One region of the Brevibacillus nigriterrae genome, then DNA from elsewhere that is predicted to be linked to it. Evidence: riboswitches for the same ligand, from Rfam matches in the RefSeq annotation. Region 1 holds a riboswitch; the other holds the start of a gene.
The links. A riboswitch is a leader RNA that binds a small molecule or an ion and turns the genes downstream of it on or off. The one in region 1 is predicted to bind molybdenum cofactor.
Positions count from the first base shown of each region.

Region 2: linked by a shared signal. The riboswitch ahead of ACPW7N_RS21695 (class I SAM-dependent methyltransferase) and the one ahead of ACPW7N_RS08550 (class I SAM-dependent methyltransferase) in region 1 are both predicted to bind molybdenum cofactor.

Region 1 is NZ_JBNCMT010000009.1:5,966-10,167, forward strand. It holds gene modB (molybdate ABC transporter permease subunit) at 1-185, opposite strand, end outside; gene ACPW7N_RS08540 (substrate-binding domain-containing protein) at 206-313, opposite strand; gene modA (molybdate ABC transporter substrate-binding protein) at 267-1,361, opposite strand; molybdenum cofactor riboswitch at 1,594-1,733, shown strand; gene ACPW7N_RS08550 (class I SAM-dependent methyltransferase) at 1,733-2,509, shown strand; gene ACPW7N_RS08555 (hypothetical protein) at 2,639-2,872, opposite strand; gene ACPW7N_RS08560 (4Fe-4S dicluster domain-containing protein) at 2,878-3,807, opposite strand; gene ACPW7N_RS08565 (hypothetical protein) at 3,810-4,202, opposite strand, start outside.
Region 2 is NZ_JBNCMT010000036.1:7,623-11,824, reverse strand. It holds gene ACPW7N_RS21705 (class I SAM-dependent methyltransferase) at 1-776, opposite strand, end outside; gene ACPW7N_RS21700 (ABC transporter substrate-binding protein) at 812-1,951, opposite strand; gene ACPW7N_RS21695 (class I SAM-dependent methyltransferase) at 1,959-2,657, opposite strand; molybdenum cofactor riboswitch at 2,729-2,859, opposite strand; gene ACPW7N_RS21690 (C-GCAxxG-C-C family (seleno)protein) at 2,827-3,801, opposite strand; gene ileS (isoleucine--tRNA ligase) at 4,093-4,202, opposite strand, start outside.

The sequences.
Region 1 (4,202 bases):
AATCCAACAACTGTAGGAGGGAGAACAAGGGGTAATAGGAAAATCGATTCAAGAACACTTTTTCCGATAAACTCTTTGCGTGCAAAATATCGTGCCAGCAGCACTCCACCGAAAAAAACGATGGAGGTGGCTATGCCGGCAACTTTCAGAGACAAATACAGGGGAGTATAGTCTACTTCAGTCATGGAAGCCACCTTTCAATCGATTACTTCACGAAGAAGCCGTGTTTTTGTAGGATAGAGATTCCTTTATCACTGTTCAGGTAATCAAGGAATACATCCGCTTGTGCTTGTTGCTTGGAAGCGGAAAGCACAGCACCTGGATAAATGATTGGTTTGCCATTTTTCATTGGCAATGCCTAGAATTTTTACCTTATCCGTGCTCAAAGCATCAGAGGTAAATACCACTCCGAGATCTACGTTGCCTGACTCAACATAAGTTAATACTTGACGTACATCACTACCGTACACAATTTTACCTTGCAGCTTGTCCCACAGTTTGACAGACTCGAAGGTTTCCTTGGCATAGCGGCCGGCAGGAACACTTTCCGGGTTGCCAAATGCGATTTGTTTGAGTGAAGCAACATCAATTTTATCGAAACTAGTTAATGGAAGCTTAGAGTCTTTCGGAGCAATTAACACCAATTGGTTTCCAGCAAAGTTAACTCGTGTGTTTGGAACCAGAGAAGAAGTTGATTGTAGTGTATCCATCTCTTTTTGTGAAGCAGAGAGGAAGACGTCTACTGGAGCACCTTGCTGAATTTGTGTAAGCAGTTTGCCTGAACTACCAAATGTAAAGGTAAGATTATAATTTGGGTATTCTTCGGAGAAGCCCGTTTTCAACTCATTCATGGCATCTGTCAAACTTGCTGCTGCTGCAATCGTCAGGTTTGCTTTTTGACCCATCAATTTCGGTGTAACGATAGCAACTGAGTTGGCATGACCATTCCAGATTACATTTGCACCCAATGCCTCGCTGATAAAGCGGAGGGGAACCATTGTTTTGTTGTTCACTGTTTGGGCAGCAACCTCTAATGTAACACTTTTGCTATTAATTTTTGCAGTTTTCGAACCGATTTGCAATTGGATTGTCGTTGCAGCCTGTTTTGCGATAACCGTTTTTTGGCTTCCATTCCACTCAACAGTAGCACCCAATGCCTCGAAGATATCTCTCATTGGTACGAGTGTTCGGCCTTCTTTGATCACTGGAGGTTGGCTTACTGATAATGCTTTGCCGTCAACTTTCAGTGAAATTGCTCCTGCTGCTTCTGCTTGTTTTACGAAGGCAGGTGAAAACTGGGCGGCGATAAGAGACAAGGACAACATGAAGAGAAATAAATAAGACTTTACATGCTTAAACAACCTGTTCACTCCTTTATTTGATTTAAGATAAATTGTAATGAGTATTTCTATCTTATTATATTCATCACAATTGATCGACAAAACTAGATATATTTAAATATAACTAAATATCACTTGATATACTAATACATCCTTCGGGAAATGTCATCAGGGAATTCCCTGATAAGTGTAATTTAATCTCCTTATAGTTTTATCGATTGTCTTTTGTTACGATATTGTTAAGAGTTTTCATGTTTTTCAATTCCTTCGAGCTTACCTGCCTAAGGTGAAAGCTATGGTCGGTAGGCCTGGGTAATCGTGATTCGCCCACAGGGTATAGAGGGAAACTGAGATACCTTCACTTTTCTGAAAAGAAGGGAGATTTTTAAGTCATGCAACAGGAAAAAATAATTTGGACAGATGCAAGCATTCGCTGGTTTGTTGAATCTGCCAGACACACGAAGTATTATGAAGAGATTGTCAAGCAGTGCTCGTTTTTGTTTCGACCGTCCATGCAGGTGCTTGATTTGGGTTGTGGTGCCGGTATTCTTAGTCAAGCAATAGCTCCACATGTCGGATTTGTTCAGGCAGTGGATAGTTGTCCAAAAGCAGTTCAAAGCCTTTTTGAACGAATGATGCAAGAGAAGATTACGAATATCTCTTGTGCACTGGTGGATTGGAAAACGTGGAGACCTACCAGACAAGCGGATGTGGTTATTGTCAGACAACCTGACTTGCTTAACCAGTTGGACCGATTAAAGAATGCGACGAAACAGTATATCGTAGCTATTTTTCCTGACCCCAAGAAAGAAAATCGGTTTTTTCTCGGGAACATATCGTTGCCGGCGATTAATCACTGGCATCCAGGCACGTTGCAAAAGACAACCCAACAATTGAAAGAACGGAATATACCGTACCACCTCATTCGGATTTCCAGTGAATATGGGCAGTATTTTAAGCAATTGAGTGATTTTGAAGAATTCCTTGAATTTTATTATCAAATTCCAATTGGCTCAGTCTCACCTGAAATACAAAAGACGCTGTTACTTAAAAAAGAGGAAGGGTACTATTTGCCCGAAAAGAGACAAAGTGGAATCATCATCATAAAAAAAGAAGATATCACTGCATACCCGCCTCGACAGAAGTCAAATATAAAAATAAGCTTGTAACCTTGTTGGCAATGAGATGATAACCGTTGAAATCTACTTCTGTTATGGTAAATGGCATAGGATGTTTACAGAATAAAACCCGTCCCTCTATAAATGAGGAACGGGTTTTGATATTTCTCGGGCACTAATTCAATCAGTCTGATCTTGTGTTTTGTTTTTATATTTTTGTCTTATCATAGAGAGCATTCCAACCGTTGCTACTGCAATGAGCGAACTGCAGCCAAGCCCGCAAGAACCGCAGATGCCATTGCAAAGCTGAGCGGCAGGTCCTATCACGGAACTGCCGATCGTTAATCCTGCTGCGCCTGCTCCTGTAGAAAGGGAAACCAGCTTTTCTTTTCTGATACGGATAGACGACTTCATCAGGATCACACCCCTTTTTGCGTTTCTGTGCACGGTTCGGAAATCATGGGAATAGTGGCTTGGTTCCAACCGCGATTGCCTGCTCCATACGTAATTGCATTCGTTGGACAGACAGCCGTACATTGGCGACAGGTAATGCAATGGTGAATGGAGTAAGTGATTTTTTCATCTCCCAATTTCAGCGCTTTCATAGGGCAAGCTTTCACACAGGATTGACATGAGACGCATTTTTCTTTGGCATATTTTAATTTGTAGGTAAAGGGGAGACGGGCACCGACGCTATGAATAAGGCTTTGCAAGGCACCGACAGGACACATGAAATTACAATATCCACGTCCACCCTTGGTTAATGCTCCAAAGATGATCAGCCACAAGAATGCGGTGAGAATGATCGTCGAACTTAACACGCCAATATCTCTCCACAACCCGCCGTTCATCATCTTTTCGAGGAATCCGTAAGTGCAATAGGAGCAGTTCAGCGAGCCCGTAGTAAGCGGGGCAAGAATAAATCCCGCTAGAAATCCGTAGCGAATAGGGGCAGGATTCACGTATTTCGTCCAGTCAATCTTGAATTGATCGGGGACAAGTCTGCTTACATATTCAGATATGGCTCCGGCTGTACAGAGTCTAGCACAGAAAAAAGCACCAACGAAGAAAGCGGAACCCATCAAAAGAAGCAGGCTAATCCCTTGGACAGAAAGCAGGTCAATGCCTTTCCCGCCAAACAGGTTGGCAATCGGGATGCGGAAACAAGTGGCGTGAATATCTCCTCCCTTGTCTCCATGCAACATCCACGTCAAGGCTTTGTTAAAATAAGCAAAAGGCGCATAAAACAGCAAGAAGCCTACGATGTACCATAACCCCCGACGAAACAGGTACTTTCTCGATTTGATTTGAATCTTGGTTGCCTTCTTAGGGCGTAAGATCGATAACATGGTTAATGTCCACCTTCATGTTTTTGATGATCTTGCTTGGAATTGTTGCTGTTTGGTTTATCTTGATAACGAGAATTAATGATTTCAATAGGAATCGATCCAACCAGCAAGTTTGTTTTGGTATTAATAAATTGGATTTCTGATGTAGCGATATGGGCTTGCTTTTGCAAATAACTAGGTACTTCGACTTGAATGGTCATGCCAAGCACACTTCCCGGTTCAATCGGACGCATGACTTTTCCAGTTAATTCGTCATACACATCATGCACGTCCATTTTGACTTCTCCAGGGAATCCTACTAATTTAATTTGCAGATAGAGCGGGTCTTTGCTTGCGTTTTTGATTCCGCTTTTTCCATGTCCAGTTGAGAGAGAAACCCAGTCCGGCTGAACGAA
Region 2 (4,202 bases), on a different contig from region 1:
TGCTCTATGATTTGCTTCCTCTCTTGCGTCAGATCGGTAAAAATGGAATAGTACTCGTAAAACTCCTTCAGCACTTCCATGAACTCTTCTGTCTTCTGAAATTGGATGGTAAACTCCTCGACAGAAGCGATGATTCCCCTTGCATACAGCCAATTGAAAACGAAATAGACACCGTAGTTTAGCTTAGCAATTTCCTCGCCGATGATCTTGGGCCAAAGAACATCCTGAAAATGATTGTGATGTGGCTTGGTAAAAGATGCGTAATATACAGCATCTCTAGATGCTTCCTCCAGTTTGAAAAAGTTCGCTTGAGTAGATACCGCTGCCGTGTGAGAAGCAATGACCAGGTCGAATTCCTTGGTCCAATTGTATTGATGCAGATCTATCTCTCTCCAGTCGGCACACACTGTCTCGATGTGAACTTGCGCTAGACGTGCTTTTTTCTCCAATACTTCCAGTGTATCTGACGTAACATCTAGTGCAGTAACCTTCACTCCCTTTTGTGCCAAAGGAATGGAAAGTGTCCCGTCACCAGCACCCACATCCAACACACAAATCCCTGGAGTCAAAGGGAAGGTACGCTCGATAAAGGAAAGAACTCGGTTGGCTCTCTCCGTTCTTGCTGCTTTTTCATGCATATCTTCTGACCGCTCTGCCAGACGTTTCCAGTACTTAACTCCCGGCTCATGATTGTGGCGTTTGGGTTTTGTTTCACGATACCCCTCCCACATAGTTAGCCAATCGCACGGTGTAAAAAGTCCGACCGGTTCTTTCATGTGTTTCACTCCCTTTACGGAATTGTGCACTTTTGCTACTTGGATGAAGCTTTCATTAGCAGCTCATTCACTTCTTTATCTGTCAAATCATAGTGATAGAACTTCTTGTAGAATTCCTTTACTTCTGCCTTCATATCGTACGGGTACAGCTCTGGATATAAAAGATTGCCGAGCCATTTAATACCCAACACACGGTTTACAGAAGGTGGTCGGTCGAACCAGTTAAACGGGGACGTCGGAATTTCGTAAATCTTCTTGTCCTTCACTGCCTGAATCCCTTGCCATGTAGGATCTTTGGCAATCCCACTGTAGTAACCTCCACGTTCATCATCCCATGAAATGATGACATCAGGATTCCACTTTATCACTTGCTCAATCGAAACCTGTGAGAGGCCTTTTCCTTGTTTCATCTCTACGTCAGCAACATTTATGCCACCCACAAGTTCAAGAACCTGTGTATGCGGCGAGCCTTTCGGGTCTGTCTCCAGTCCTTTTGCTCCTTCGGCATAATAGACACGAACACGCTTGCTGTCATCAAGTTGCTTTGACTTTGCAACGACATCCTCCACGCTTTGTTTGCAATAAGCCCCCAATTCTGCTGCTTTTTCCTGTACCCCCAACAGCTCACCGGCAAAAGCAAATGCTTGATCCAGCTTGGTAAGTTCACTGTCAATGACCACGACAGGAATCCCGAGTTGTTTTTGGATTTCGTCTGCTTGTTCTGCATCTTTTTTACGTGTCGTACCAAAAGAGATGATTACATCAGGCGCCGCTTTCAAAATTTCTTCCTTATTCCCTGTATTTGACGAGTACCACCCTCCGAGGTTAGGCAGATTATGGTATTGTTCCAGTACAAATTTCCGTTCTCCATTGCGGAGTTGGTAGTTCCAACCCACCATCTTTTCTGGTGCCAATGAATAGATGAGGATGGTTCCTGTTGGTGCAGATGAGTATACTTTGTTTACCTTTGCTGGAACCTCCACTTGTCTGTTAGCCATGTCAGTAATGACTCTTTTTTGCTCCTGGGATTGCTTCGTCTCGGTCGGTGTTGCTGTCTTTTGTGTCTCATTTGGTGCAGTAGTTTGCTGTGAGCAAGCACTCGTATACACGAGAGATAAGGCAAGCAGCAGGAGCAGCATCCAATTGCCTACCAGTTTTCTTCTCATCGATTTCATATTCTTTTCAACCTTTCTTTAGCCAATTTTCTTTATCAATTAGGAGAAGACCACTTTTTCGAACTTTCGGGAGATACCAGCCACTTTCATTTTCACTAAGATAGCGAGTGAGCAATTCATCGGGAAGCAGCTTCTTCGGCGTCTTGGTATAGTGGTTCAGGAATTCACGACATTCATCCAAAGATTCCATTGGTTGTCCGAAATCACAGCAAATCGTCGTCGATTCAAAAGGAATTTGCTGACGCTGAAGAAACTGTACGAGCTTGGGAAAAGTCTCCTGATTCGGGTGGCTTTCACGATGCTCCAGCGGAAATATCCCTACAAGAAATCTTTTGGTTAATTCCATCAGGTAAGGAAAATGTTCCATGAAGCCATCGCAATAGCTTATACAAACGAGATCAGCCTGACTGTCCGGCTGCCAACATCTCCAGTCTCTTAACTCACGCATGATATTATCAATTTGTCGCTCTTTCGATTTTCTCTGCAAAAATTGGAGTGCCTCTTCATTCCAATCAACGGCGGTTACACTTGCTACAAATGGTGACAACTCCATACTGAGGTAGCCTGTCCCGCATCCTAAGTCAAATACAGTGGAATGCGACGTGACAACATCTCTCAACTGATTTGCCACAAGTGAATAGAACTCAGTCTGATCTGCCGCCCGTTCAAACCATTTAATATTTTCTGTTGTCCAAATAAAACCCACAGATTCACCTCCTCTCGTCATACAAAAATAAAAAGCCTGCTCAAAACAGACGTGAGCAGGCAGAAAGAAACATCAAAAGCATCTCTCCCCCTTTTCACATCGGAAGGCACTCCCGTTTCCGAAAGCACCCTGTGGACAAATGGTCCAGGCCAAACCGCCATAGTTTCCTTTAGGCGTGTGTGGCTCGAAGGTTTTTGCGTTGTGCTATGTAATTGGCAGTTTGCTGGCAAATTTGATCACAAAAGGCTTTCTGTGTTTTAGACGGTCTTCCGCCAACCTGATCCGTTATTTCTGTACATTCCAATCCTGCAAAGCTCTTTTCAAACCATTGATAGAATTCGAACAGTTCAGCACTCTTGTCACCCTCGAATGTGCCAATGGCGAGTGTCCCTGCTGCCAAAGCAGAACATGTTTTCCCGACGACACCACCCTGCCAGACAGCAGTCATGTCCACCAACAATGGTACATTGGGAATGACTTGCGAATCCATTAATGCATTCAAGACAGATTGTGCACCGTTCATTCCTCTTTGATGATATTTCAGCGCCAATTCACCGACCGATTCATTGCTGGCTCCAATCCTTTTATAGTAATTGTTTGGAGTGTGGCATCCCCTACAAAGAGTTAATCCCTTATAGGTTACTTCTCTGCCGTCGTTGATTCCTTCTGAACAGATATCACATTGTACGCGACGCAATGGCTTTCCCGGTAAATCCTCGGGAGGAATCTCTACAATGACTTCCTCCATTCGTAACAATTGTTCGTCCGGCATTGTTTCGTAGGCCAGCTTATAGGGATTGTCGAGGTTTGGATACGCTTGTCTGGCAAGCTCTCTTGTGCTTTCCGGTACCGTGACCCGAATTGCTCTTTTTGTGCTCAGGTCTACAAAGGTAGCGGCCATTTTCCCGTAATCCACATGCTTAAGCGTTCGCTTCCCGAGCTTACAGCCCGTAACGGAGTGAATCGCATCCGTGGCACATCGATCGATTTCTACATAGACGACCAGATTTTTATCGATTTTGGGTTCGTCAATTCCTAACCAACGCAAGGCTGCCATACTGATTCTTACTCCCAACACTTGTCCTGCACACAAATGACCATGATATAGTGCTGCCTCATTCAGTAATTCTTGCAACGGTTTCATCCAATCACTCTCCTGCTATGTTTCAATCGCAATCTCTCTGACTACCAGGCAAATTTCAACAATCTTCGCAATCAACTATATAACAAAATATATCTAATTAAAACTAAATATATTTAAATCAGGAAAATTGCAAATAAGAATCAGGGAATACCCTTATAAATTTTATTTAGTTATATTTAAATGCATTTCATTTAAAACTTCACTCAAACGTTTCGAATTCAAAAAAAAAACACCACTGTGAAGAGTGGTGTTTTAGCAGCCAAAAAAGTTTATATATGTTACGAACCAACACTAATCAATCAACAGCCCGAAGCTTTTCTCCCCAAGAGAGACAATCTCCATATCCGGTTCTTTCGCATATCTGATCGTAGAAAGTAACACGTTGTCCTGCAATACATGAA